One region of the Endozoicomonas gorgoniicola genome, then DNA from elsewhere that is predicted to be linked to it. Evidence: predicted binding sites of a transcription regulator. Region 1 holds the regulator's gene; the other holds the start of a gene.
What was found. The regulator LexA, encoded in region 1, represses DNA repair genes until DNA is damaged. The targets are predictions, from matches to a motif close to TACTGTNTANNTANACAGTA.

Region 2: the regulator LexA is predicted to act here: its motif matches at 2,782-2,801, upstream of recA (recombinase RecA).

What each region holds. Positions count from the first base shown of each region.
Region 1 is NZ_JAPFCC010000001.1:2,260,292-2,265,200, forward strand. It holds gene nagZ (beta-N-acetylhexosaminidase) at 5-1,024, opposite strand; gene NX722_RS10340 (L,D-transpeptidase) at 1,072-1,560, opposite strand; gene NX722_RS10345 (TetR/AcrR family transcriptional regulator) at 1,624-2,250, opposite strand; gene lexA (transcriptional repressor LexA) at 2,416-3,015, shown strand; gene NX722_RS10355 (hypothetical protein) at 3,040-3,453, shown strand; gene NX722_RS10360 (nucleoside/nucleotide kinase family protein) at 3,476-3,721, opposite strand; gene NX722_RS10365 (DUF6586 family protein) at 3,856-4,341, opposite strand; gene topA (type I DNA topoisomerase) at 4,440-4,909, opposite strand, start outside.
Region 2 is NZ_JAPFCC010000001.1:2,616,691-2,621,599, forward strand. It holds gene alaS (alanine--tRNA ligase) at 1-405, opposite strand, end outside; gene NX722_RS12045 (tRNA-uridine aminocarboxypropyltransferase) at 535-1,143, opposite strand; gene NX722_RS12050 (regulatory protein RecX) at 1,208-1,678, opposite strand; gene recA (recombinase RecA) at 1,678-2,721, opposite strand; gene NX722_RS12060 (CinA family protein) at 2,831-3,313, opposite strand; gene NX722_RS12065 (hybrid sensor histidine kinase/response regulator) at 3,529-4,909, opposite strand, start outside.

The DNA of each region.
Region 1 (4,909 bases):
GCTGTCAGCCAAAACGCTGATGTAGATAATCAATGCGATCCTTGCAGGAAAGATACCGCTCCGAAGTCGTCAATTCCTCATAGTCCACAGCGGCAGAAGCCTTAAGCGTTGAAATATCCGAGCGCTGACGGCTCAATCGTACCAATTCGGGCAACACCTCCATGGCTCCAATCCTGCTGCTGAGAATAAGCAGGTCACAACCCGCCGCCAGTGACTGTTCAACACGATTCAGGAAGCTTCCCGCAGAGGCTGCTCCTTCCATGGTCAGGCAATCACTGATAACAACACCTGTAAAACCCAGCTGGCCTCTCAGAATGTCCTGCAGCCAGCGACGGGAAAATCCGGCAGGCTGATCGTCTACTTCAGAAAACACAATATGGGCAGGCATCACCGCATCGGCACCCTGCTCTATGATTTCCCTGAAAGGCAGCATATCACTGGCAGCAATCTCATCGAAAGAACGATCATCCCGGGGCAGTACCTGATGAGAATCCCCGTCAACATTGCCATGACCCGGAAAATGCTTTATCACACAGGCCATTCCAGCTTCCCGAACGCCTTCAATCCAGGCGGTTGTCAGTTGAATCACCTGTTCAGGTTCCGAACCAAATGCCCGATCCCCGACAATATCCGTTTTGCCAAGGTCAAGATCCAGCACTGGTGCAAGACTCAGATCAACATCCATAGCCAGTAGCTCCGACGCCATCAGCCAGCCCGTATCTCTGGCCAGTTTCAATGCGCCCTGAGGATCTCTTTGATAGTAACGCGACAGCTGCCCGGCTGCCGGCAAGCGCACAAACCCTTCCTTAAATCGCTGAACCCGACCACCTTCATGATCCACCATGATGATCAGGTCGGAACGTACCTGTCGTATATCCTGAACCAAAGCGTGTAACTGTTCACGACTGGAATAGTTTCGTGCAAACAGCAACACTCCGGCAATACCAGTATGTGCCAGAAAATCCCGGTCGGCACTGGTCAGCTCAGTTCCCGGCAGATCAACGATCAGAACACCTTGCTTCATTAATAGCCCCCTGGATAACTCATAGATAGCTTTGTGAAAAGTCCACACTAATCCTCAAGAATATCAATCGTCGTACCTGCAGGAATCCGGTCATACAGGTCGATAATGTCCGCTCCATGCATTCTTATACACCCCCTGGAACCGGGCTTACCCATTTCAGCAGTATCCGGCGAACCGTGAATATAGATGTAGCGTCGCATGGTATCGACATTCCCCAGGCGATTAAAACCCGGCTCCAGACCACTTAACCACATAATACGCGACAGTATCCAGTCTTTACGACCCGGATACTTTGCCTTTAACGCCTCAGAATACACTTCTCCGGTAAAACGACGACTTTCAAATACGGCATGTTGTGGCAGGCCGCCCCCGATTTTGGCACGAACAACATGCCGGCCCAGGGGAGTTTGCCAGCTGCCTTCCTGCTGGCCTGTACCTTTACTGGCTGTAGACACCGGGTAATGAACCCACTGACCATCATCCTGAATCAGAATCAGTTCCTGACTGGGAATATGAACCGTTATATGCACAATCATTCAGCCTTTTTTTAACACTATCCGGTTATCGGCATAACCAGACTATCAATCCAGTGTGTGATATCAGGTATGCGCTCGCAGACCTGCCGCCATAAAAGGTACCATGCGGCGCAGGATCGTCACCATAGAATCTTCTATCGCGAAATCGCGTCTGGCAATAGACTGCAGGGTTTCCACACCAGACATAGTAAAAACAGCAGAGCCCAGGATAAAGTAGGTACGCCAGAACATCTCGGCAGGTGGTAATGTCGGACAGGCACTTTTCAGTAACAGATAGTAGCGGTGAAAAGCTTTGCCATAAGCTTCTGTCAGATAGTGTTTAAGGTGTCCCTGGTTCTGACTGTAGGCAAGCCCTAACAGTTTCATAAAGGTCGACAGGTCATCATTATGTCGCGGCTGTACCGCTATGATCTGGTCAACCAGCAGGTTAAGCACAGCCTCCAGTTCAGGCGGCTCATCATCATCCAGAGCATCCAGACTGTTCTGCAGGTTGGCTGCAAATGGGTCAAGGTAACGGGCAAACACTGCCTGAATCAGGACTTTCTTTGACCCAAAGTGATAATTGACCGCTGCAAGGTTAACCCCGGCTTTGCCCGTAATCGATCTTAGCGAAGTTTCCGCAAAGCCATGTTCAGCGAAGAGCGCTTCCGCCGTATCAAGAATTTTTGTAACCGTATCTCCCTGTCCCATGCCTGTACTCTCCGAGTTTTAAACAGCTGTTTAATACTTTCGTTTTAAACATAATCGCTGTCAAGAAAATAGACCGAAACAGATACGATCAGTGATATACAGCTTGAAACAGCAGATTTACTGTATATAATTACAGTCACTGTATAAAAAAACAGATTAACCACCATGATTAAGCTCACCAAAAGACAGTCTGAAATACTGGAACTCATCAAATCTCATATCGAAAGTACTGGCTTCCCACCAACACGGGCCGAGATTGCCAAAACATTCGGTTTCCGCTCCCCTAATGCTGCCGAAGAACACCTGCGAGCCCTGGCGCGAAAAGGCGCTATTGAGATGACCCCCGGAGCGTCCCGTGGCATTCGTATTCCTGATACGGTCAATACCGACGGTCTTCCGGTGGTTGGTCAGGTGGCTGCCGGTAGTCCGATTCTGGCGCAGGAACACATTGAAAACCACCTGCAACTCAAAGGCGACTTTTTTACTCCCAGAGCTGACTTTCTGCTGCGTGTAAAAGGCATGAGTATGAAAGATATCGGCATTCTGGATGGTGATCTGCTTGCGGTTCACAAGACCACTGACGTGCGTAATGGTCAGGTAGTTGTGGCACGCATTGACGACGAAGTCACCGTAAAACGTTTTGAGAAAAAAAAGAACACCGTACTGCTGCACCCTGAAAACGAAGAGTTCGAAACCATTGTCGTTGATTTGACTCAGGACCTGTTTGCCATTGAAGGCTTGAGTGTCGGTGTAATCAGGCACTGATGTCATTCGTGGAGGAGGAAGTTTATGCGAACGCACACAGTCACTCATTCAAGGGAATCAGACCAGCCCAGAGTAAATGAATTGATTCTGTCCGGCCCTGCATGGCAATCAGGACTGTTTCTATCCCCAGTCCTGTCCAAACTGGCTAACGAAGAAGAACAGCGCTGGCTCACCCTGATCCTGTCTGACAACAATCCTAGCCAAACCATTAAGTGGCTAAAGTCAGAGGGTATCAGCAGCTGCAATGTCAGGGTACTCAACCGTGCCAGCCGCAAACAACCACTGGATCTCACATTCCAAGCGCTTGCCTGTGGCACCAGCCATACTGTGATCAGCTGGATAAACCAGATGGATCAGGAAGACCTTTCCAGGCTCGAAGATGCTGCCCGCAGCGGGCAGTGTAACTGCCTGACCATCAGAAGCAGGGATGCGGCCTGAAAGCTTGTGAGGAAAATGCGGGTCAGTGCAGCACCCGGTGTTCGCAGGTGTCGTCTTCATTCCGGTATGGGCTGGTAACCGCTGCCAGCTCCAGCATCCCGGCATCAAACATCGCTTTAGCCACCTGCAGATAGTCTTCCAGCAGGCATCTGTGAGCCTCGTCAGAAAACTTAAGGGTCAGCAGCGGTTCAACATCTGGTTCGTCACTGCGACGCAGTACGATTTCTCCCGTCCTGAGTTCAACAATTTCCAGAGGCGATGCAGACATAAAGATTCACTCCGTATTAACCGAGACAACAGACTGAATCATAAAAGTGAAAAATTCAAGTGGGTGACAGGAAGATAAATTAAAAATGAGAGACACGTCAAATTCTACCAATAACATTGATCAAACAGTGTTGACTACCATTCAAGGTTGAAATTCCGGAAATGTCCGACCAGATCTTTAAATCGCTTCAAACCGTCCTTTCCACCGTCTACAGTCAGAATGGCGTCATTACCCTCTCCTTCCTGATTGACCCACTGAATCAAGCCGTTGCCTTGTGGTAGCCCTTCATACTGGTAAGGAATAAAGAGATTCTGCCAGTATACTTCCAGCTGTTTTAACCAACCGTTATCTAAGAGGGCTTCCAACTGTGTAAACTCAGAAGCGGCTTCACCCTTCTCCCTGATCAGCGACAGGGCTTCAGTAAACGATGGCGCTACATCACACGAAACGCGATAGGATTCCAGGATTTCAGCCAGCAAAGATCGCCAGGCCAGTTGCAGCTGCAGTAGAAAACCTTCCCTGAAAGCGGGGGCTTCCTGATGCTCAGCCGACTCCCAGGCATTCAGTTGAATACGGGCAAAGTGTAACCTTTTATTGGTGTTTGCAGACCAGTCCGACATGATAATCCCTGTTTACACAAATCAACACGTTAATGAATGGCATCAGAAGAAAAAAAGCCTCCGTCAGTTGTGGCAGAGGCTTCGCAGGATCAGGACATTCAGGCTTTTTTAGCAGCACGCTTTTTAGTTTGCTTCTCAACCCACTTACCTTCCTCGAAGGTAGCGCTCCAGCCTGTTGCCTTTCCAGCCGTTTCTGACATCACGTACTGTTGTTTAGTCTTGCGGCTATAGCGAATAACGGCCGGATTGCCTTCCGAATCCTGACGCGGAGCATCCAGCAGATAGTGGTATTTTGGATCAATCTCAGCCTGATGCGGTATCAACTCACTCACCAGCGGCGCACGGGTCTCGCGGTTTTTGGGAAACTGACTGGCAGCCAGAAACAGACCGGATGCCCCATCACGCAGGATGTAGTGGTCTTCAACCTTGACACACTTCAGCTCGGGCATAGGTACCGGGTCCATCTTGGGCGGTGCGGCTTCACCACTTTTCAGCAGCTTACGGGTATTTTTGCATTCAGAGTTGGTGCAGCCAAAATACTTACCAAAGCGCCCACTCTTGAGCTGCA
Region 2 (4,909 bases), 360 kb from region 1:
GGCTTCATCGTCGGTTTCATAAACGGTGACGCACAGCTTTTCAGCGGGCAGGCTCAGGGTGACAGTCAGGAAATCCCAGGCGTATCGGATGGCATCCTGCTTGAAGTAGTCACCAAAGCTGAAGTTACCCATCATTTCAAAAAAGGTGTGGTGACGGGCGGTGTAGCCCACGTTTTCCAGGTCGTTATGTTTACCTCCGGCACGAACACATTTCTGGGAAGTGGTCGCCCGGGTGTAAGCCCTGTTTTCACGTCCAAGAAATAAATCCTTGAACTGATTCATCCCGGCATTGGTAAACAGCAGGGTTGGATCATCGTGAGGCACCAGCGAACTGCTTGGCACAATTTCATGCCCTTTTTCCTTAAAGAAGTTAAGGAAGGCAGATCGTATCTCAGAGCTTTTCATACAGGTCTTCCGTCAGGGAGGTTCAAATAGCAATAGTAAACCGGCCATTATATAGAAGCAGACGATAGAATCAGCAGGAAATATCAATCTATGCGTGCATTTTATTTAAAGAGCCTGATAAATACGCACTTACTGGCTTAACTTTCCCGCCAGCTGAAGCTGCCGGTAATGGTTACAAAAGTCAGTCACGGATTGATGAAGGCTGCGGGAAGCCTCGGGCATCCCTGCATTTTTCAGAACTTCAGCCGCCACCTCTGCGGTACAAAGATGACCCGCCTGTTGATTTCTGCGCAAACTGTAACCCGATGCTGGCACATTATTCAGCGACATCAGGGGTAAACGGTGCAGATAAGGGCTTTGCCGGTACATTTTCCGTGCCTGCTGCCAGGTGGCGTCTAACAGAATAAACAGTTTTTTGGAGGGTGCTGCCTTCTCTTCAGTCACGCCTTGCGGATAAACAGCTTGCTGGTAGATAGCGTAAGCTTCAGGCATCAACAGAACCGGCTCCCAATGTGGGTCATCCAGCAATGTCAGTAACTCTTCTGAAGGTTCAACCCGGCTCCAGTTAACCACCAGCGTATCGGGAAGCATCGTCCTGACCAGTTTTCCGGTATTACTGATTTTTGCAAACTCTACCGGATGGGTTAACAGGCAAAACCGATGCTGACAACTGAGTACAGGCAGAGACGGGCAAAAGCAGGAAGACGCTTCAAAACCACAGCGGGAACAACAGGACATGAATCAACTCTCAAACAGCCATGAGCGGAAAAAGGACATGAGCGGAAAAATGAATCTGCACATTTTATCCCAGGCAGGCATTGATATGACTCGATAAAAAGCCTCTTTGTGCAAGGAAGCGGTATACTTTCATACGATCTTTTGGTGAAAGTTTTTTCTGTTCTCCCATTTTTTTATCTTTTAGCCGGCTCGCTTCAGAAAACCATTTGTCATCATCGTCAAACAGATAGTTCGCCAGCAGACTCTGTGAAACGCCTTTCTGTATCAATTCATTACGAATACGTGCAGGGCCATAGCCTTTATTGCTGCGGGAATAAACATAAGCTTCAGTAAAACGCTCATCACTTTGCAAGCCTTCATTAACCAGTCTCTGCAAGGCCTTTTCGATAAGCTCAGGAGCAAAACGTTTTTGAAGCTTATAAGACAGCTCGAAATAGCTGTGTTCACGCCGGGCCAGCAAGTCCATTGCTGCCCGGCGAACATCCTGTTCAGCTTGCCCCTGTTCAACAAGTGTCTGTTCAGATAGTTCCTGCATTATTCTGCTAACAGTTGTTCCTGACCTGCCTTTTCCGAACCTTTTGTCTCGGAATCTGTATTCAGGAGTTCGGCCCGAATCTGCACTTCAATTTCATCTGCAATTTCCGGATTTTCTGTCAGATATTTGCAGGCGTTCGCCTTACCCTGGCCAATCTTGGTGCCTTTATAGGCATACCAGGCACCGGATTTTTCTACCAGCTTCAACTTCACGCCCAGGTCAATCACCTCACCCATGTGGTAAATACCCTGGCCGTAGAGAATCTGAAATTCCGCCTGTTTGAACGGAGGTGAAACCTTGTTTTTAACAACCTTGACCCGGGTTTCATTACCAATAATCTCATCGCCCTGCTTCACTGCGCCGGTACGGCGAATATCCAGTCGCACAGACGAGTAGAATTTCAGGGCATTACCGCCGGTAGTGGTTTCCGGGTTGCCAAACATCACACCAATCTTCATACGAATCTGGTTAATGAAGATTACCATGCAGTTAGTCTGTTTGATGGAACCGGTCAGTTTCCGCAATGCCTGGGACATCAGGCGCGCCTGCAGGCCTACGTGGGAATCACCCATATCGCCTTCGATCTCAGCTTTTGGCACCAGCGCCGCAACAGAGTCTACAACAATGACATCAACCGCTCCGGAACGAACCAGCATGTCGGTAATCTCCAGAGCCTGCTCACCGGTATCAGGCTGGGATACATACAGGTCATCAACATTCACCCCCAGCTTACCGGCATACTGAGGATCAAGGGCATGTTCGGCGTCGACAAATGCACAGGTGGCACCCTGCTTCTGGGCTTCAGCAATAGCACTCAGAGTCAGAGTCGTTTTACCGGAGGACTCTGGTCCGTAAATTTCAACAATTCGGCCTTTGGGCAAACCACCAATACCCAGAGCGATATCCAGCTGCAGGGAGCCTGTAGAAATGGCGGGAATGGCCTCCTGCTTCTGATCACCCATTCGCATGACAGCACCTTTACCAAATTGGCGATCAATCTGGCTCAGAGCCGCTGCCAGTGCTTTCTTTCTATTCTCATCCATTGTCTGATTCCATCCTCAGTGCTTGCCTGCGCAGGGCATGGCGAATATAAATGCTACACATACTGTATATTTAAACACTATATGTATATTTGTCCAGTATATTTGTCGATTATTGCAGAAGCCTGATAAGCTCGGACAGCGCAACCTCCACAGACTGCTCCCGTACCTGCTGCCGTTCACCTGCAAACCGGAAGGCTTCGGAAAAGGTTTTTTCCCGACAATACCATGCGATATGAACAGTGCCTACCGGTTTATCCCGGGTACCCCCGCCAGGACCGGCAATACCGCTGATGGCAATACTGACGGGAACGTTCAGGCTCATGGCAACGCCACGCGCCATTTGTTCAACAACAGGCTGGCTGACCGCACCGTATGTTTCCAGTAGCTCACAGGGAACATCGAGGAGCCGGTGTTTCATGGCATTGGAATAACTGACCACTGCACCTTCAAACCAGTCTGAGCTGCCCGGAATAGCCGTTAATACCTGACTGACCCACCCGCCGGTGCAGGATTCAGCAGTCGCCATTTTCAATGACTGTCTGCCTAGCTCAAGTGACAGTTGCAGAGCCAGATCGGATAATTTGTCAGTCACTACAATCTCCTGAGTCCTGTTGTGAGAGACAGTTATACTATGCCTGTTGTGCAGATAACAGAAGCTGTAAGCATTACTAAGGGAAGCGGCACTCAATAACATACCAGCGCCTCCGTCATTCCCGCGAAGGCGGCTCTTGTAAAGGAGAGAGTACCACGGTAGTGGATCCCCGCCTTCGCGGGGATGGCGATGGGATATTTTTATCTGCTACTTCCCTAAGCCCTCACATTCAACTTGTTCAATAGAGATTCCAGCTGCTCAAGATCCATTGCTTCACACAACTGCACTATATATTGATTCAGTTCGTTAAAATCCCGATTCTCACCAAACGACTTAACCTGCTCCTGCAAGGATTCCAGATCCCCCATCTCAACAGCTTCACACAGGCACCGGGTGAACAGCTCTCGCTTGTCTCTGCCCAGCTTTGCAATCAACTCGTCAAGGTCGGCAGACAACATCTGTTTGCTGCGAGTCAGCTTGAACTCTATGCCCAGCTGCCTTTCAATCAATTCGTACAACCCGGCTGCATCAAAAGGTTTACCGACAAAGCCATCAAACCCTTTCGAGAGAAGCCCTGAGCGTGCCTCCTGGCTGACGCTGGCGGTGACAGCAACCACCTTTATTCGACGCCCATGCGGTCTTTGCCTGATACGACGCAACGCCTCAATACCATCCAGTACTGGCATGCGAATATCCATAAACACCATAACGAAGTCATTCTGATCAAGCGCTTCCAGTGCTTCTGCACCATTACAGGCCTGTTGCACCGAAAATCCGGGAATCTCAAGTAAACGCGCCAGCATGTCCCGGTTACTGTCGATATCGTCCACCACCAGAATTGACTGCCCCTTCCAGCTTTCCGGCAATTCCGGACAATAGGAGTCGCGATGCACCCGGTAACGTCCCTGAAGGTCTTTAACGTTTCCAGCTTCCAGAGGAATAGTAAACTCAAAACAACTGCCTTTGCCCACCTCACTCGATACAGTCAACTCTCCCCCCATGGCTGCTACCAGGTGTCGACTGATCGCCAGCCCCAGCCCGGTTCCTCCTGCCATATATTCAGATTTCAATTGCCTGAAAGGTTCAAATACCCGCTGCAAACCCGATTCATCAATACCAATACCCGTGTCTTCTACGGCAAAATGCAAACATCTGCCGCTTAATTCAACCAGCATTCTGACCCAGCCCGAATTCGTATATTTTACCCCGTTACTCATCAGATTGAGCAAAACCTGTCGTACTTTTATTTCGTCTGCCACGATAACGGACGGCAAATCAGATGCCGATTCAACCTTTAATACCAATCCTTTACTGTTTGCTTTTTCCAGCAGCATGTTCCGCACATCGGCTAACATTTCCCGCAAATCCATAGTCACCGGATGCAACTCAATCTGGCTCGATTCGATCTTAGTCAGGTCAAGGATGTCGTTTATTAAAGACAACAGATGTCTTCCACTAGATTCAATGGTTCGCAGGCTTTTCTCATGCCCTTCCCGGACTTCCCGATCCTGCAGCAACACTTGTGTATACCCCAGCACACCATTGAGCGGTGTCCTGAGTTCATGGCTCATATTGGAAAGAAACAAGCCTTTGGCA